Regions from separate parts of the Arthrobacter sp. NPDC058097 genome, predicted to be linked through region 1. Evidence: riboswitches for the same ligand, from Rfam matches in the RefSeq annotation. Region 1 holds a riboswitch; each other region holds the start of a gene.
What was found. Region 1 has a riboswitch for thiamine pyrophosphate ahead of thiC (phosphomethylpyrimidine synthase ThiC). Riboswitches for the same ligand answer to the same signal wherever they lie in the genome.

Region 2: it holds a riboswitch for thiamine pyrophosphate, as region 1 does, so the genes downstream of both, ACFVTE_RS14390 (bifunctional hydroxymethylpyrimidine kinase/phosphomethylpyrimidine kinase) here and thiC (phosphomethylpyrimidine synthase ThiC) in region 1, are expected to answer to the same signal.
Region 3: it holds a riboswitch for thiamine pyrophosphate, as region 1 does, so the genes downstream of both, thiO (glycine oxidase ThiO) here and thiC (phosphomethylpyrimidine synthase ThiC) in region 1, are expected to answer to the same signal.
Region 4: it holds a riboswitch for thiamine pyrophosphate, as region 1 does, so the genes downstream of both, ACFVTE_RS08055 (ECF transporter S component) here and thiC (phosphomethylpyrimidine synthase ThiC) in region 1, are expected to answer to the same signal.

The regions. Positions count from the first base shown of each region.
Region 1 is NZ_JBHVSZ010000002.1:541,164-545,838, forward strand. Features, by position in the region: gene ACFVTE_RS06375 (alpha/beta fold hydrolase) at 1-253, shown strand, start outside; gene thiC (phosphomethylpyrimidine synthase ThiC) at 370-2,199, opposite strand; TPP riboswitch at 2,195-2,302, opposite strand; gene ACFVTE_RS06385 (amidohydrolase family protein) at 2,338-3,420, shown strand; gene ACFVTE_RS06390 (VOC family protein) at 3,499-4,374, shown strand; gene ACFVTE_RS06395 (hypothetical protein) at 4,491-4,675, shown strand, end outside.
Region 2 is NZ_JBHVSZ010000007.1:281,500-286,174, reverse strand. Features, by position in the region: gene ACFVTE_RS14395 (Rne/Rng family ribonuclease) at 1-2,513, shown strand, start outside; TPP riboswitch at 2,641-2,737, shown strand; gene ACFVTE_RS14390 (bifunctional hydroxymethylpyrimidine kinase/phosphomethylpyrimidine kinase) at 2,720-4,315, shown strand; gene rplU (50S ribosomal protein L21) at 4,644-4,675, shown strand, end outside.
Region 3 is NZ_JBHVSZ010000002.1:189,528-194,202, reverse strand. Features, by position in the region: gene ACFVTE_RS04840 (4a-hydroxytetrahydrobiopterin dehydratase) at 1-92, opposite strand, end outside; gene ACFVTE_RS04835 (thiazole synthase) at 155-949, opposite strand; gene thiS (sulfur carrier protein ThiS) at 955-1,191, opposite strand; gene thiO (glycine oxidase ThiO) at 1,252-2,541, opposite strand; TPP riboswitch at 2,534-2,654, opposite strand; gene thiE (thiamine phosphate synthase) at 2,682-3,383, shown strand; partial or broken gene ACFVTE_RS04815 (ferritin-like fold-containing protein) at 3,395-4,068, opposite strand; gene ACFVTE_RS04810 (RNB domain-containing ribonuclease) at 4,110-4,675, shown strand, end outside.
Region 4 is NZ_JBHVSZ010000003.1:340,819-345,493, reverse strand. Features, by position in the region: gene ACFVTE_RS08080 (Na+/H+ antiporter subunit E) at 1-307, shown strand, start outside; gene ACFVTE_RS08075 (monovalent cation/H+ antiporter complex subunit F) at 304-582, shown strand; gene mnhG (monovalent cation/H(+) antiporter subunit G) at 572-988, shown strand; gene ACFVTE_RS08065 (DUF4235 domain-containing protein) at 1,115-1,378, opposite strand; gene ACFVTE_RS08060 (heme-degrading domain-containing protein) at 1,438-1,989, opposite strand; TPP riboswitch at 2,109-2,251, shown strand; gene ACFVTE_RS08055 (ECF transporter S component) at 2,324-2,944, shown strand; gene ACFVTE_RS08050 (ABC transporter ATP-binding protein) at 2,944-4,587, shown strand; gene ACFVTE_RS08045 (energy-coupling factor transporter transmembrane component T family protein) at 4,584-4,675, shown strand, end outside.

The sequences.
Region 1 (4,675 bases):
TGCGCGCCGGCTGCGCCTGCAGGCGCCGCCGTGGCAGGCGCCGCTGCAGATCGTGCCGGGTGTTCCCACCCTGGTGCTCACCGGCGGCTGGGAGCCGCTGTACGAGGAAATCGCCGGCTACCTGCGCGAGACGGGCGCCCTGCACCGCATCGCTGCCGGAGGGCACCGGCCCCACGATTCACCCGAGGGCGACCGCCACATCCGGTCGTTCATCGCCGAGGTCAGCCGGCGGCAGCAGCCCCGGGCCAGCTGACGGAGCTGCCTCTGCTAAAAACGGAGCTGCCTCTGCTAAAAAAGGTACCGGCATCCGTCCGGCCAGCCCCCAATGCCAGCCGGACGGAACCCCCTGGACGGCACCCCGAAGAGCCGTTAGTTGCGTGCCGATTCCGGAAGCCGCAGCTCCGGCAGGTACACCTTGCCGCCCGCAGCGAGAAATTCCTGGCTCTTCTCGCGCATGCCCTCCGCCATTTCTGCGAGGGCGGCTTGCGCTTCGGCTGAGCCGTATTCGTTCCGGATGTCCTGGCTGATCCGCATGGAGCAGAACTTGGGTCCGCACATCGAGCAGAAGTGAGCTGTCTTGGCGGGTTCCGCCGGCAGCGTCTCGTCGTGGAAGGACTCGGCCGTCACCGGGTCCAGCGACAGCGCGAACTGGTCGCGCCACCGGAACTCGAACCGGGCCTTGGACAGCGCATCGTCGCGCTCGTTCGCGCCGGGGTGCCCCTTGGCCAGGTCGGCGGCGTGTGCGGCGATCTTGTACGTGATGACGCCGGTCTTCACGTCGTCCTTGTTGGGCAGGCCCAGGTGTTCCTTCGGGGTGACGTAGCAAAGCATGGCCGTGCCGTAGCGGGCGATTTCGGTGGCGCCGATGGCCGAGGTGATGTGGTCGTAGCCGGGGGCCACGTCCGTGACCAGCGGGCCCAGCGTGTAGAAGGGCGCACCCTTGCAAAGTTCCTGCTGGCGCTCAACGTTTTCACGCACCAGGTGGAACGGGATGTGTCCCGGCCCCTCGACCATGACCTGGACGTCGTACTCCCATGCCCGCTGGGTCAGCTCAGCCAGGGTGTCCAGTTCGGCGAACTGCGCGGCATCGTTGGCGTCCGCCGTCGCACCCGGCCGGAGGCCGTCGCCCAGCGAGAACGCGACGTCGTACTTCGCGAAGATCTCGCAGAGCTCGTCGAAGTGGGTATACAGGAAGTTTTCCTGGTGGTGGGCAAGGCACCAGCCGGCCATGATTGAGCCGCCGCGGGAGACGATGCCGGTGACGCGGTTCGCCGTGAGCGGCACGTACCTCAGCAGCACGCCGGCGTGGATGGTCATGTAGTCCACGCCCTGTTCGCACTGTTCGATGACGGTGTCGCGGAAGATCTCCCAGGTGAGGGCGTTCGCCTCGCCGTTGACCTTTTCCAGGGCCTGGTAGATCGGCACGGTGCCGATCGGCACGGGGGAGTTGCGGATGAGCCACTCACGCGTCGTGTGGATGTCATCGCCCGTGGACAGGTCCATGACGGTGTCTGCCCCCCATTGCGTGGCCCACTGCAGCTTGTCCACCTCCTCCGCGATGGAGCTGGTGACGGCCGAGTTGCCGATGTTGGCGTTGATCTTCACCAGGAACGCTTTGCCGATGATCATGGGCTCGGATTCCGGGTGGTTGATGTTGCTGGGGATGATGGCCCGTCCGGCGGCGAGTTCGCTGCGGACCAGTTCCACATCGCAGTTTTCGCGGAGGGCCACGAAGCGCATTTCGGGGGTAATGACGCCTTGGCGCGCATAGTGCATCTGCGTCACGGTCTTGCCGTCAGTAGCACGGCGGGGCACCGGCCGTGCGCCCTTCCACTCGGCGGAAGCCGCGCCGCGGCGCACGGCTGACTTGCCGTCGTCGAGCAGGTTCCGTTCACGTCCGTCGTACGTCTCCGTGTCTGCGCGTGCCGCAATCCATTCCGAACGGAACGGGGCGAGGCCCACTACCGGGTCGCTGCCCGGACCCGCAGTGCGGTAAACCCTCAGCGGTTCATTCTGCTCGCCGTTCGGTGAAGGCTCCAAGGCGATTTCCGTTACGGGAACCCGCAGGCCGTCGCCTTCCAGGTAGGCCAGTGAATGGGATTTCAGCGACTGCGTGACACCGCCGGCTGCATTGCCGGCCGTTTCACTTTGGGCTGCATCAATTTGGGCAGGGCTCAGCTGTGATTTCTGGGTGCTCAATTTACTGCTCACTTCCTTCGCCGGCATTACCCGGACAGGTTCAACGGTCGCAGGCTGCGCCAGCCTGATCTCAGCCCCTGCAGGGGCCCCCGTGTGGTCGTAAATGAAGCTACCACAGCTGCGCCTTAGGCTGGTGTCATGGCGCACATCATCGAATTCAGCGGACCCGTGCTCACCGCGGCGGATGAGGAACGCCGCGGGCTCTGGTCCGTGGACGGGAAGCTGACGTTCGAACCTCCGGGCCAGCGGGCGGACGCCGTCCTGGACGGCTGGGTCCTGCCGGGTTTCGCCGATGCCCACTGCCACATCGGGCTGGGTCCGGGCGGGGCCGTTGACGACGACGTCGCTTACGAGCAGGCAATGACGGACCGCAACGCCGGCACCCTGCTGGTCCGGGATGCCGGGGTCGCCAGCGACACCCGGTGGCTGCAGCAGCGGGACGACACTCCGCGGATCATCAGGGCCGGCCGGCACGTTGCACGGTCCCGCCGCTACCTGAGGAACTTCGCGGTGGAAGTCGAGCCGGAGGGCCTCGTGGAGGCGGTGCGCAAGCAGGCCCGGGAAGGGGACGGCTGGGTCAAGCTGGTGGGGGACTGGATCGACCGGACCGCCGGCGACCTCGCGCCGTCGTTCCCGGCCGCGGACGTGCGGGACGCCATCCGGGCAGCCCACGACGAGGGGGCCAGGGTCACGGCGCACTGCTTCGGTGAAGACACCCTGGACGACATGCTCGACGCCGGCATCGACTGCATCGAGCATGCGACTGGCCTGCTGCCCAGGCACATCCCCCGGTTTGTCGAGCAGCAGGTGCCGATCGTGCCGACGCTCATCAATATCGCGACCTTCCCGGACATTGCCGCCCAGGCCGAGCCGAAGTTCCCGCGGTACGCTGGGCACATGCGCTCACTGTGGGCGCGCCGTCGTGAGCGCGTCCTGGAGGCCTATGAGGCCGGCGTCGAAATATATGCCGGAACGGATGCCGGCAGTGTGATTCGCCACGGCCGCATCGCAGACGAAATCCTTGAGCTGCACGCCGCCGGACTGCCGGCTGCAGCGGCGCTGGACGCGGCCTGCTGGCGTGCACGCCGCTGGCTGGGCGCCGACGCTCTGGCGGAAGGGGCCGCGGCCGATGTGGTGGTCTGCCAGGAGGACCCGCGCGCCTTGCCGGAGACTATCCGCAGCCTCACGAATGTGGTCCTGCGCGGCAAGATCGTTCATTAGGAATAAATTGAAGCTTCAAGTAATTTAGTAATGTGGAGGCCGCCGAAATCCGGTGGCCCGGACATTCGGGAGTATTCGATGACAACAGCAGACAGCAGCCAGGACTTGCTTCCTGCCAACCTCACCATGGGCACCGTCATGCTCAAGGTGGGCGACATGAAGCTCATGACCGATTACTACCAGCGCGCCCTCGGCCTCGACGTCGTTGCCGAGCAGGACGGCGGCCTCTACCTTGGCCGGCTTAAGACGCCCCTGGTCCACCTCGCTCCCGCTCCGGGCCTCAGCATCCCCGGCCGGGGTGAGGCCGGCCTCTTCCACACGGCACTCCTGTTCGAAGACCAGTCCTCGCTTGCCGCCACGGTTGCCAGCGCGGCCCAGTATGAGCCGCAGGCGTTCGTGGGCAGCGCCGACCATCTGGTGAGTGAGGCGTTCTACTTCACCGATCCGGAGGGCAACGGGATTGAGCTCTACTGGGACCGTCCGCGCGAGGCCTGGTCCTGGGAGGGCAAGAACGTCGTCATGGACAGCCTGGCACTCCCGCCCCAGCGGTATCTTCAGGACCACCTCACGCAGGAGTCCATCGAAGGCCAGCGCGGCACGGACGCAGAGGTGGGGCACGTCCACCTTCAGGTGGGCGACGTGGAGTCAGCCCACGACTTCTACGTCGGCACCCTGGGATTCGAAAAAACAGCGGGCTGGCACGGCCGGGCACTGTTTGTGTCCGCCGGCGGCTACCACCACCACATGGCCATGAATGTCTGGAACAGCCGCGGCGCCGGTCCGCGCCGGGACACCCTGGGCCTCGGCGAGGTCCTCATCGAGGTGCCTTCAGGGGACGACGTCGGCGCCCTCGCCGACCGCCTCAAGGTCGCCGGAGTCGAATCGCACCACACCGGCGCCGAGCTCCGGTTTGAGGATCCGTGGCGCAACCGCCTCCGCGTCGCCGTGCGCTAAGCGTCGCGTGCGATAAACCCGGTGCGCTAAGCCCGGCGACCCAGTTGGGTTAGGCTGACATTCGAAGGGCCCCGGCACCGCCGGGGCATGCACGCCGACGGAATGAGGACGAATCCATGGGCTTCACCGAAGTGTTTGTCGCCACCCACAACGACGCCCTCAAGCGCGCAGAGGCGCTGGAAGGCGGCGCCGCCGCCGGGGACGGCATCCGGATTGCCGGCATCAGCGATTTCGAGATCGAACAGCTCGGCGACCTCGCCGGTGCCGCGGTGCACGCCGCGGGCGCGGACTACGAGCTGGC
Region 2 (4,675 bases), on a different contig from region 1:
ACGCGGCCGCCGAGGAAGGCGAGGACGAACTGGAGGACGAGGGCGGCCGGCGCCGGCGGCGCAGCCGCGGTCGCCGCGGCCGCAGCCGGACCGACCGTGAGATCACCGACGGCGATGAGGAAACGGACGTTTCCGACGAGGCGCTCGAAGACGAAGCTGGGCAGCCTGACGACGGCGTGACGTCCCGCCGTCGCCGTCGCCGCCGCCGCGGCGACCAGGACCTGGAACTGACCGGCGGGGGAGAAGACGATCCCCCCAACACGGTCACCCGCGTCCGCGCTCCCCGAACCATCAGCGAGGCACCGGCGAGCAACCGCGTGACCAGCGTCAAGGGATCCACCCGCCTGGAGGCCAAGAAGCAGCGCCGCCGCGAATCGCGGGACACCGGCCGCCGCCGCACCGTGATCACCGAGGCCGAGTTCCTGGCCCGCCGGGAATCCGTGGACCGCCAGATGATCGTCCGCCAGCGCGACGACAGAATCCAGATCGGTGTCCTGGAAGACGGCGTCCTGGCTGAGCATTTCGTCTCCAAGACGCAGCAGGACTCCCTGATCGGCAACGTCTACCTGGGCAAGGTCCAGAACGTCCTGCCGTCCATGGAAGCTGCCTTCGTCGACATCGGACGCGGCCGCAACGCCGTGCTGTACGCCGGTGAGGTCAACTGGGACGCCGCCACCCTCGAGGGCAAGCAGCGCCGGATCGAAAACGCGCTCAAGTCCGGCGACTCCGTCCTGGTCCAGGTCACCAAGGACCCGGTAGGCCACAAGGGTGCGCGGCTGACCAGCCAGATCTCCCTGCCCGGCCGGTACCTCGTGTACGTCCCGGGCGGATCCATGACCGGCATCTCCCGCAAGCTGCCCGACGTCGAACGCAACCGCCTGAAGCGCATCCTCAAGGACCGTCTCCCCGAGGACGCGGGCGTCATTGTCCGCACGGCCGCTGAAGGCGCCTCCGAGGAGGAACTGACCCACGACATCAACCGCCTCCGTGCCCAGTGGGAGGGGATTGAGAGCCAGGCGAAGTCCACCAAGGTCCTCGCGCCCGAACTGCTTTACGGCGAACCGGACCTGACCATCAAGGTTGTGCGTGACGTTTTCAACGAGGACTTCTCCAAGCTGATCGTCTCCGGCGACGAGGCGTGGGACACCATAGAGGCGTACGTCACCTATGTCGCGCCGGACCTGGTGGGCCGGCTCGAAAAGTGGACCAAGGACGAGGACATCTTCTCGGCCTGGCGCATCGACGAGCAGATCCACAAGGCACTGGACCGCAAGGTGTTCCTGCCGTCCGGCGGCTCGCTGGTCATTGACCGCACCGAGGCCATGACGGTGGTTGACGTCAACACCGGCAAGTTCACCGGCAGCGGCGGCAACCTCGAAGAGACTGTCACCAAGAACAACCTTGAGGCAGCCGAGGAAGTTGTCCGCCAGCTGCGCCTGCGGGACATCGGCGGCATCATCGTCATCGACTTCATCGACATGGTGCTGGAGTCCAACCGCGACCTCGTCCTGCGCCGCCTGGTGGAATGCCTGGGCCGCGACCGGACCAAGCACCAGGTGGCCGAAGTGACCTCCCTGGGACTCGTGCAGATGACGCGCAAGCGCATGGGCACCGGCCTCCTGGAAGTCTTCGGCGAGCAGTGCGAGGCATGTGCCGGCCGGGGCGTCGTCACCCATGACGAGCCGGTGGAGCACCGCCGCGCCAACACCGTGGCAGCGGAGCACCACGTGCACCGTGCCGAGGTCCAGCCGCCCGCCAGGTCAGAGCGGAAGCGCCGCCGCGGCAAGGGCGGACAGCCGTCCTCAGAGACTGCTCCGGCCGCACCTGCTGCACTGCACCACCCGGAACCCTCGGAAGCGGAACGCCACGCCAAGGCTGAAGCGACCCGTGCTGCCCTCGCCAACATCGCGGCAGCGGCCCATGCCGCCCACCTGCATGAGGAAGCAGCGCACAGTGCCGCGGCGTCGGGTGAGCCCGCCCGGCCTGCCGCGCCCGCGGCCGCCGCACCGGAAAGCCCCGTGGTACACCGCGCTCCGGAAACGGAGAGCGTCTCCGGGCGGCCTGGCGCAGTGCTCACGTTCGGCGGCGAAAAAGTGATTCTTCCGTTCGTCGACCACAGCGACGAGCCGGTCAAGGAAGCGCCGGCCCTGACGCTGGACCGCCTCGAGGAAGCCTTCGCACACCTCGGCGCTCCGGTCGCCCCCGCCGAAGAGGAGGAGGCTCCGGAGGAGATTCCCGCCGCGGCACAGCCGTCGGCAGGACAGCCGGTGGAAAGCCCCACCGCGCCGTCCCGCAGCCGCCGTCCGCGCCGCAACCGCAGTGCCAGCCGTGCCCAGGGAGCTGCCAACGAGACATCCGTGGAACACCACGAGGTCGCGCAGGCTGCAGCGGCCGGGCACTCGCACGAGGCCAAGGCGCCGGAAGCGGGCAATCCGCAGGCGGCCAAGGCGGCTCCGCCGGCAGCCAGCGAACCGATCATTCTGGGCGTCGGGGTACCGGCCTCGGAACTGTAGGACAAGAAGTAGGTCCGGCACCGCAGGAAGTTGCGGTGCCGGACCTTTCTGGTTCCTGCCGGTGTGGCCGCCGGCCTGTTGCAAACGTCAAATTCAGTGCCCGACGCCGATCCACCGGCTAGGCTGGAGGACTGACACGGGGTGCCGCGCAAGGGCCGGCTGAGATCCAAACCCGTTGAACCTGTCCGGTTAGCACCGGCGAAGGGATGTCTTCTTTGCCATCAACATTGTCATCAGCATCACTCCTGCCCGCACCCGCGGGTGCCGCCGGTTCCCTTCTGGAAACTGCGGCGCCGGCCGTTCCGACCTCCCGGGAAATTCCCCGGGTCCTTGCCATCGCAGGCTCGGATCCGTCCGGCGGTGCAGGCATCCAGGCCGACCTGAAAAGCATCGCGGCCCACGGCGGCTACGGGATGGCTGCAATAACCGCCCTCACCGCCCAGAACACCACGGGTGTGAGGGGCGTGCACGTTCCGCCGGCTTCCTTCCTGTCAGCCCAACTCGACGCCGTCAGCGACGATATCCATGTGGACGCCGTGAAGATCGGCATGCTGGGGGATGCACAGGTGATTGCCGCGGTCCGCAGCTGGCTCGAAGAGGTGCGGCCCGGCGTCGTGGTTCTGGATCCGGTGATGGTGGCCACCAGCGGTGACCGCCTCCTGCAGGAGTCTGCGGAAGCAGCCCTCCGGCAGCTGCTGCCGCTGGCGCACCTGATCACCCCCAACCTTCCCGAGCTGGCCATGCTGCTCGGCGAGCCCGACGCGGCTGACTGGGCCGCGGCGCTTGAACAGGGAAGGCGACTCGCGGACCAGACCGGCGCCACGGTCCTTGTCAAGGGCGGCCACCTGAACGGCTCAACGTGCCCGGATGCCCTCGTGAACACGGCCGGGCTGCTGTCGGCGGAGGTGGTGGAGGTCGCGGGGGAACGGATCAGCACGCGGAACAGCCATGGCACCGGGTGTTCGCTCTCCTCGGCGATGGCCACAGCCCAGGCGCGCCTGGGTGACTGGGAAGCGTCTCTGCGGGCGGTCAAGCCCTGGCTGGCCGGGGCCCTCCGCACGTCCGGGCAGCTGGAAGTCGGGGCAGGCAACGGACCGATCAACCACTTCCACCACCTGGCCCAAACTGGAATATCAGCCCAGCCCCAACGCAAGGGCGGGTTCGCGGAACTGTTGCGTGCCGAGTCTGTTGGCGACCTGGAAGCCATCTATGGCCTGGGCTTCATCCGTGGGTTGGCCGACGGCACCCTCGCGGAGAAGGAATTCGCGTACTACCTCGCCCAGGACGCCATTTACCTCAACGGCTACTCCCGTGTCCTGGCCCGGGCCAGTGCGTTGGCGCCAACCGAGTCCGAGCAGCTGTTCTGGGCGCGCTCGGCCCAGCAGTGCCTGGAAGTTGAATCGGAACTGCACCGCAACTGGCTCAGCACGCGCACCGTAAACGCTGAGCTGGGTCCGGTCACGAAAGCCTACGTCGACCATCTGGTGGCGGCCTCCGCCGGCGGCAGCTACGCGGTGCTGGTGGCCGCGGTCCTGCCCTGCTTCTGGCTCTACGCCGAGGTGGGGGAGACCCTGCACGCCGAATATGTGGCTGCCGGCGCCCCGGCCGGGCACCCGTACGCCGAGTGGCTGCGGACGTACGCCGACGAGGAGTTCGCTGCCGCCACCCAGCGGGCGATCGAAATCGCCGACGGCGCCGGCCGGACCGCGTCCGCGGCAGAGCGCGAAGCGATGATCACCGCCTTCCGGCACTCCTGCCGGTACGAGGTGGAATTCTTCGACGCGCCGAGCCGCCACAGCTGAGCGGCAGCGGCCGCCGCGCCCGGTATGATGGTCGCGCACGGCATAGGATGTCCGGAACAGCACCCCTGTGGTGCCTATCACGGACAACCCGCCGGTGCCCGCCTCATTTGCGGCCGACGACGGAATTAGCGTATTCTAGATCTTCGGTGCTTACGCCAACACTTGGGTTATGACCCGGGATCGTCCAGTCGGACTTGTTCCTGGGATAGCTCACGGGTTCCCCCGGGTAATCCACGGCGTTGAGGCACAGCGAGAACCAGGCCAATTTCCGGACCCGGGGTTCCGCACGCAAATTTAGTAATAAACGTCGAGAGAAGTGAGTTCCCAAGTGGTGTACGCGATTGTCCGCGCAGGCGGCCG
Region 3 (4,675 bases), 350 kb from region 1:
ACCAGGCCGCCCAGCCGGTAACGCCAGTCGGGAAGGCCTGCGAGCGCTTCGTCGATCTGGGGTCGGGTGAGGATGTCTTCCCTGGCGGCCACGGTGCACTCCTAGGCAGGACCTGTTGAGCCTGCCGCCGCCGGGCCGCCAGGGATGGGCGGGCTTAAAGGAACTCCGCCCGGCCCTCCATGGCCGACGAGGCCAGGGCATGCTCACGGCGCGGGATCCGCCCGGCCGCACGCGCCAGCCTACCCGCGGCGACAGCATGTTTGAAGGCCTCTGCCATGAGCGCGGGGTTCTGCGCGCGGGTGACCGCGGTTGCCAGCAGCACGGCGTCACAGCCCAGCTCCATCGCCAAAGCCGCGTCCGAGGCCGTGCCGATCCCTGCATCAAGCACCACGGGAACGGAGGCCCGAGACACGATCAGCTCGATGTTGTGCGGATTCAGGATGCCCAGGCCCGTTCCGATCGGTGCTCCCAGCGGCATCACGGCCGAGGCTCCCAGGTTTTCGAGTCGGAGTGCCAGGACGGGGTCGTCGTTGGTGTAGGCGAAGACCTTGAAGCCGCGGTTAACCAGCTGCTCGGTGGCGTCCACGAGCTCCACGGCGTCCGGCAGCAGCGTGTGCTCGTCCGCGATGACCTCGAGCTTGACCCAGTCCGTCTCCAGCGCCTCGCGGGCCAGCTCGGCCGTCATGACGGCGTCCCGGGCGGTGAAGCAGCCGGCGGTGTTGGGGAGCACGCGGATGTTGTGGTCCACCAGCAGCTGGAAGAGCGAACCCGTTTCGGCAGGCGAGTAGCGCCGCATCGCAACCGTGGTCAGCTGGGTGCCGGACGCGACCAGCGCTGAGCCGAGGCCGTCCAGGCTCGGGGCGCCCCCGGTGCCCATGATGAGCCGTGAGGTCAGCTCCACCCCGTCAATGACCAGGCTGTCTGCTGTCTCAACCAATGTTTCTGCCATCGCGCTCATCCTCCTTGGACTGCCGTGACTAGTTCTATCTCGTCGCCCTCGGCGAGGGCGGTGCTGTGCCACTGGCTGCGCGGCACGACGGCTGCATTGCGCGCCACCGCCACACCCAGTCGCTGGCCGTCGGCGGCCTGTCCGTTGGCGGACAGGCGGCGTCCCGTGACCTGGCTGACGAGCGAGGTCACTGAGGCGCCCTCGCCTACTTCCTGTTCGATACCGTTCAGAGTGATGTTCATGCTGGTTCCTTGTTCGGGTCAAATGTGACGCGTGTCATGCGGTGATGGGCTGCGCGGTGATCAGCCGGGGGCAGGGCTGAGTGCAATGTCGGGTTGCAGCGGCGCGGATTCAGCCGGGGCGGATTCAGCCGGTTCATGGAGTCCCGGGGAAAACCGGCCCGGCCGGAAGGCGGCCCAGCGCGGATCCCGAATGCCGTCCATGAGCTGGCGGCAGATCACTGCGGCCGCCGGGGTCAGCAGGACGCCGTGGCGGAAGAACCCGGTGGCGATGATGAGGCCGGCCACGTCCGTGCCGGGTTCCTGCCCGCCGGCCGGCACCCGGCCGAGCAGCGGCGCGTTGTCCGGTGTGCCCGGCCGCGCCCGCGCAGTGGCTTCGAGGAGCTCGAGCTCGGCGACCGCCGGCAGCAGGACCTGGGCGTCGCGCAGCAGCTGGTAGACACCGCCGGCGCTGGTGCCCGGCACGCCGTCCTCGCGCTGGGTGGCGCCGATCACCACCGTGCCGTCCTGGCGGGGCACGATGTAGACCGGAACGCCCCGCACCATGCCGCGGACTGTTGCGGTGAGCAGGGGCTGCAGGTGCGCGGGGACCCGCAGCCTGAGGATGTCGCCGTGGACCGGGCGCAGCGGCAGCTGCAGGCTTTCCGGCAGGTCCTGCAGCTGCGCCGCGGCCAGGCCGTTGGCCACCACCGTCTCGGCCGCCCGAACCGACCCGCCGCCGGCAAGCCGGACCCCGCTGACCCGTCCGCCGTCCCGGAGCAGGCCGGCCGCGTTGTCCCGCACCGCGTAGCCCTCCGCTGCCGCGATCTCCTGGCGATGGCCGGCCAGCCCGGCAGCAATCGCCCGGACCAGCCGGCGCGGATCCACCTGGTGGTCCGCCGGGATGTCCAGGGCACAGGAGATCGCGGGGCTGAGCAGCGGCTCCCGGGAACGTGCCTCGCGGATGGTCAGCGGCTCAACCTTCAGGCCGTGGCTCCGCTGCACGTCCCGCAGGTCCATCAGGGCGCGGCGGTCGGCCGGGTCGGCACCCACCGCAAGGGTCGGCGTCGTCAGGTATCCGGCGTCCTCGCCGGCAGTGAGTGTGGCGGCAAACTCAGGCCATCTGGCGGAGGACTCCAGCATCAGCTCCAGGAGCCCTTCCTCCTGGTAGTGCAGTTCGCTGACCGGAGCCAGCATGCCGGCCGCGGCCCAGCTTGCACCGCTGCCCGGGGCCTCATCGATGAGCACCACCGAACGGCCGGAGCGCCGTGCTTCCCAGGCGATTCCGTGGCCCACCACGCCGCCGCCGATGACGGCCACATCCGCCTCAAGACAGGTGGCGGCACAGTCCGCGCCGCTGGTTTCAGGGTTCATGAAAATCCTTCCCTACGCCGGTACTAACCGGATCAGGTCAAGCGGTCGGCTCTGACGCCCTCTCAGCCCTGCGCCTTTTATGACAGCAGTAACGGGCTCCCGCGGTACCTGCCCAGTTTAGAGGAACTAAGGTGGTTGCCATGACCCAGCACTCTGCCCACAACGCCGCCCGCCTCTACCTCTGCACCGACGCCCGCAAGGACCGCGGGGACTTTGCGGACTTCGTGGACGCGGCGTTCGCCGGCGGCGTGGACATCATCCAGTTGCGGGACAAGAGCATCGAGGCGGCCGAGGAACTCGAGCTCCTGGAAGTCGTCCATGCCGCCGCCCGCCGGCACGGCCGGCTGTGGGCGGTGAACGACCGTGCCGATATCGCGTCCATCGCCGGTGCGCCGGTGTTCCACATTGGCCAGAAGGACCTGCCGCTCCGCGCCGCCCGGAAGCTGCTGCACGATGCCACGGTCATCGGGCTGTCCACCCACAGCACGGAGCAGGTGGACGCCGCCGTCGCCGCCGCGCAGGGGCGCAGCGGCCTGGACTATTTCTGCGTGGGTCCGCTGTGGGCCACGCCCACCAAGCCCGGGCGCGCGGCCGTCGGGCTCGACCTGGTGCGCTACGCGGCGGAGGCCGTCCGCAGCGCGAACGAGGAACGGGTGGGCGGCCTGCTGCTGCCCTGGTTCGCGATCGGCGGGATCGACCGCACGAACGTGGAGCAGGTCCTGGCGGCGGGCGCCAGCCGGATCGTCGTCGTGCGCGCCATCACCGAGGCGGCTGACCCCTCGGCCGCTGCAGCAGAACTGCTCGACGCTCTGGACGCAACGGCGCCGGCAGCCGTCTCCTAAGGAAAGAGCGCCTAGCCGCTGAGGCCCAGCTGGACCATCCGCCGGGAATGGTTTTCCGCGACTTCGGCCGTGATGCCGCGCACCAGCTCGCGTGCGGTGGTGTCCGTGGCGCCCGGTTCCGCCTCGACGAACAGCTCGCTCAGAAAGGCGTTTTCGTGGCCCACGCGCTGGGCCTGCGTGATCGCTTCGCCCAGGAGCCGGCGGCCCCACAGCGCGAGCCGGGACGCCAGCCGGGGGTCGTCGGCCAGTGCTCCCTTGAGCCGTTCCCGGAGTACGGCCGTGGCCTCTTCGGATGGCTGGATCCGCTGGATGACGTATCCACGAAGCGGGCCACGGCCCGGTAGAAATCGGCGGACACTGTGTCCACCACATAGGCCTTCATCAGGGACTCGTACCAGTCCGCCGGGCGGGTCCGTTCATGGAAATGGTCCACGGCCAGCTGGAACGGCAGCATCGCGTGTTCGACGTCGACACCCATCTCCGCCAGCTTGGCGCTCACCAGCTCGTAGTGCTGGAATTCAATGACGGCGATCCTGCCGAGCACGGCGCGGTCGTGCAGCGTGGGCGAGTACCGGGCGTCCGAGGACAGCCGCTCGAACGCGGACAGCTCGCCGTATGCCATGACTCCGAACAGGTCTGCGACAAAGCGGTCGTAGCGAGCGGTGTCAGCCGAGGATGTGCCCATAATCCAAGACTAACGGCGCAATTCGGGCTAACCTGATTTTCGTGTCACATCATCGGCTCTCGCCCAGCGTCCACGAGCAGACCAACGCGCTCGCGGACGCCCTGAGCGCGCTGCGGACGGAACTGGAGCTTCCCGGGGAATTCCCCGAGGACGTGCTCAAGGAAGCCGAAGGGGCTGTTGCCGGCCGGGAATTCCCGGCCCTGGACCTGACCGGGGTGGAGTTCCTGACCATCGATCCGCCGTCGTCCACCGACCTTGACCAGGCGCTCTTCATCGAACGCCGCGGCGAGGGTTACCGGATCCTCTACGCCATCGCCGACGTCCCGTCCTTCGTGCAGCCGGGCGGCGCGCTCGACGCCGAAACCCGCCGCCGCGGCCAAACCTTCTACGCCCCGGACGGACGGATTCCGCTGCACCCGGAGGTCATCAGCGAGAACGCCGGCAGCCTGCTGGCCGGGCAGCTGTGTTCCGCCTTCGTGTGGGAGTTCGAGCTCGACGCCGCCGCCGAGGTGGTGTCCGTGGTGGTGCGCCGGGCAACCGTGCGCAGCCGGGCCAAGCTCAACTACAAGGGCGTCCAGGCGGACCTGGATGCCGGCACGGCCCCGCC
Region 4 (4,675 bases), on a different contig from region 1:
CCAGGTCTTCTACCTGGCGGTGACCCAAGGGCCCAAGGTGACCAACGCCGTCGTCGCCGTTCCGTTGCGCAGCCATTCGGACCTGATGGTGACGGCGACCGGCCACGTGATTTCCCTGATCCCGGGGTCGCTCGTGGTGGAGGTGGACAGGTCCACCTCCACGCTCTACATCCATGGACTCAACGTCCGCAACGGGGAGGACGTCCTCAAGCTGCGCAAGGAAGTCCGCGACACCGAGGCGGGGCTGATCCGGATCATGGGAACGAAGGAAGAGCTTGCCGCCCTGAACCAGGAGGTTGGCGCATGATGGAACTGGTCCTCACCGTCACCGCCGTGGCGCTGGCCCTCGCCGCCGCGGGCACGATCATCCGCATCGCCCGTGGCCCGTCGCTGCTGGACCGGGTCCTCGCGGCGGACGTGCTGCTGGCCATCCTCGGCGCGGCGCTGTGCATCGACATGGCCGTGAACCGGCACCTGAACAACCTGATGCTGGTGGTGGCCATCTCCGTCATCGGGTTCATCGGCTCGGTGACGGTGGCGCGCTTCGTGGCGGACAGGCGGGAGCAGCCGAATGAGTCCTGAACCGAATGCCGTGGATGCCGTGATCGATGCCGTTTCGGCTGCATTCATGGTGGTGGGCGCCCTGATGTCCCTCGCCGCCGCTGTCGGCCTGCTCCGCTTCCCCGACCTGATGAGCCGCATGCACGCCGCCACCAAGCCGCAGGTGCTCGGGCTGTTCCTGCTGCTGGCGGCGGTGGGCTTGCAGCTGCGCACATGGTGGGTCTGGCCGGTACTGGCCGTGGCCTGGATCTTCCAGCTGCTCACCGTGCCTGTCTCTGCCCACATGGTGGGCCGGGCAGGCTACCGCACCAAGCACCTCCACAAGGAACTGCTCAGCGCCGACGAGCTCGAGGCCGTGGTGCTGAAGGCCGCCAAGGCGGCCCGCGAAGCCGAAGCGGACGACGGCGGTCATCACCCGCCGTCGTAAGCGATTGTTTGCGATGTGCAACGTGCTCGGCCGTCCTGCGCCGAGTCGAGGTCATCAGCAGCGCCAGGTCCAGGACAGGAATAGTCTGGCCTGCGAAGCTTGGGGAAACAGGGTGGAGACAGGCGCCTAAACGATGTCCTGGGTCTTGGCGAAGCGGGTGATGGCCCGCTGGGTGCCGCGGTTGGCGAGCACCTGGATGACCGCGCTTACGGACGCGGAGACGAGGGCGAACGTCAGGGCCGTGCGCAGCGTGGTGGGGACGTCGTCCTTGTCCCCCTTGGGCGGCTTCTGCCCCGTGACCTTTTCCCAGATGGTATCGACGGCCTTGGTGCCGGCGAATCCTGCCAGCAGGCTGATGCCCGTGCCAAGCAGCTTGATCACAAAACTCATTCCGGAACTCCTCGCGTGGTGAACACTGGTCTTTGCCTAGCCTATCCGCATGCGGCGCGCTAGCTCTGCCGCATGGACCGGTGGATTTCCCGCAACGCCTGCACCACAAGGTCATGGTCGGCTTTCTGCGGCAGCCCGGACACAGTGACCACGGCCACCGCTCCCACATCCCGGACGTAGATGGGGAAGGCCCCGCCGTGGGCGGCGTAGGTGGACTGGTCGAACCAGGCGTTGTCCTCGATCCGTCCGCCGCCGGTTCTGCCGCGCAGGCCCACCAGCAGCGACGGTTCCTCGTAGCGCACGGCGGTCCGCTGCTTGGCCCGCACCCAGCCCTCGTTGTCCGGGGTGGCACCCTCGAGGGCCACGTGGAAGAGAACCTGTTCGCCCTTGGTGATGTCGATGGCGATGGGCAGGTTGTCCTCCTTGCCGCGCTCCACCAGTTCCAGGCCGAGGGCCAGGGCATCGTCCTTGCTGAACCTGGGGAACTGCAGTTCGGCGATTTCACCCTCGATCCGGCCGATCAGGGCTTCCAGCGACCCCGCCGGCTGGTCCTCGACGGAATCGGGGTCAAAGGCGGGCAGGGCAGCGCTGCCGGAGTCCTGTGGCGTCATGGCCCCAATGTACTCCGGACAGTACTCCCGGCGGCGCAGGAAGACTCCCCGATTGTGACGGCGGCCCCGGGATTCCGGGGCCGCCGAGGTGTAAACTGGACCAGCCCACAAGGGCAGATTTATCACGACAGGGGAGCGCCGCCGTCGGGATGCAAGGCAACTGCCAGCGCAACCGCGGATGGGCGCTGAGAGTGCGGACAGCCGCAGACCCTCGAACCTGATCCGGCTAGTACCGGCGCAAGGGAGTCGAGTTCTCAGAGCGCCCGGCAGCAGGTGGTCCAGCCACCGGCAGCCGGGGGAACGCTTTCCCCTCCTGTTCCTCAGGAGGACCATCATGACAACTGCAGCAATCAAGAAGACCAGCTATAACTGGCGCGTGGCGGACATCGTGGTGGCGGCGCTCATCGCCGTTGCCGGCGGCGTCATCTTCTGGGCCTGGTCCCAGGGCGCCAACCTTATTTCCACTCCCGTCAACGCCGTCTACCCGCCGCTGAGCGGCCTGTACGCCGGCGGCTGGATGATCCCGGCGGTCCTGGGCATGCTCATCATCCGCAAGCCCGGCGCGGCCCTGTTCTGCGAAACTGTCGCGGCCACCGGCGAGCTCATCATGGGCTCCCAGTACGGCACCACAGTGCTGATTTCCGGCGTCCTCCAGGGCCTGGGCGCGGAGCTCGTGTTCGCCGCCCTGGTGTACCGGAAGTTCAACCTCCCGGCCTCGCTGCTTGCGGGTGCCGGCGCCGGCCTGTTCTGCGGCCTCAACGACTCCTTCGCGCCGTGGGGCTGGAACATCGCCTACACCGGAGGAGACAAGCTCGCGTACATCGTGTTCTGCGCCATCTCCGGCGCGGTCATCGCCGGCGCCCTGTCCTGGATCGCCACCCGGGGCCTGGCCAAGACGGGCGTACTGAGCTCCTTCGCGTCCCGCAAGGCAGCAACGGAGCCCGTCTTCTCCTGATGCCCGCACATCACGACGGCGGCGTCCGGCCCGCCGCGGTACATGCCCGCGGCTGGGGCTGGCGCCACGCCGGCCGCACCAAACCCGCCGTCCACGCCCTGGACCTGGACATCCGCCCCGGCGAGCGGGTCCTGTTGCTGGGCCCCTCCGGGGCCGGCAAGTCCACGTTGCTCCACGCTCTGGCCGGCGTGCTGGGGGACAGCGACTCGGGCGGCAGTCCGGCGGACGACCGCGGTCCGAGGGGCGCCGGGGCGCCGGACCCTGACGACGCCGACGAGAGCGGCGAGCTGCTCATCGACGGCGCGCCGCCGCGCGCGCAGCGCGGCCGTGCCGGGCTCATGCAGCAGGACCCGGAAACCCAGGTGGTGCTCTCCCGCCTCGGCGACGACGTCGCCTTCGGCGCCGAAAACCTCTCGGTGCCCCGCGACGAGATCTGGCGCCGCGTGCACGAGGCACTGGACGACGTCGGACTCGCCCACCTGCCGCTGAACCACCCGACGTCGGCCCTGTCCGGCGGCCAGAAGCAGCGCCTGGCGCTCGCCGGCATCCTGGCGATGAGGCCGGGACTGATCCTGCTGGACGAGCCGACCGCGAACCTCGACCCTGCCGGCGTTTTGGAGGTCCGGGACGCCGTGGGCCGCTGCCTTGACAAGACCGGGGCCACCCTGGTGGTGGTGGAGCACCGGGTCGCCGTGTGGAAAGACCTTGTGGACCGCATTGTGGTGCTGCAGCCGGGGTCCGCCACGAACGGCGCGGTGCTGGTCGACGGCACGCCGGACGAGGTCCTCGAGCAGGCCCGCGGGATGCTCACCGCCGCCGGCGTGTGGGTCCCGGGCTACGTTCCCGAAACCCGGCACCGTTCGGCCGCCGGTCCGTCCATCGCCAACGGCGGCCAGCTGCTGCTCGCCGCCGAAAAGCTCGCCGTGTCGCGGGAGCGTCCCCGGCGCCGCGGATTCCGCTCCGTACCTCCGCAGCCGGTGCTGGGCGACGTCACGGCACAGGTCCGGGCGGGGGAAGCGCTGACCGTCACAGGACCCAACGGCGCGGGCAAGTCCACCTTCGCGCTGACCCTCGCCGGGCTGCTGCCGCCGGTGGACGGCAGGGTCTCCGCGACCGTCGAGCTGAGCGGCGGCGCCGGGATAGACCCGTACAGGTGGAAGGCCGAGCAGCTGATCCCCCGGATCGGCACGGTGTTCCAGGAGCCCGAGCACCAGTTCGTCACCGGCCGCGTCCTGGACGAGCTGCTGTTCGGTCCCCGCCACCTGGGTCACGGTGAGGAGCGCGTCGACGAGCTGCTGGAGCGCCTGCGCCTCACGCATCTGGTGGACGCCAACCCTTACACCCTGTCCGGCGGGGAGAAGCGCCGGCTGTCCGTGGCCACCGTCCTGGCCGCGCATCCGCAGGTGCTGGTCCTGGACGAGCCCACCTTCGGCCAGGATGCCAACACCTGGGCGGAGCTTGCTTCGTTCCTTTCCGAACTGCTCGACGCCGGCACTGCCGTGGTGTCCGTGACGCACGACGAGGAGTTCACCAATGTGCTCGGCGGCACCGAACTCCGGCTGGGCGCCCGCGGCCGGCCCGAGCCCCGGCCCGCCGTGCCCACATCAAAGGCCGGGCCGACATCCGAACAGGCGGCGACATGAGGGAAGCACTGACACTTGCCGGAAACCGGGCGGTGCTGACCCGCGCCAATCCGCTGGCCAAGTTCGCCGCGGTCTTCCTGGTCACCCT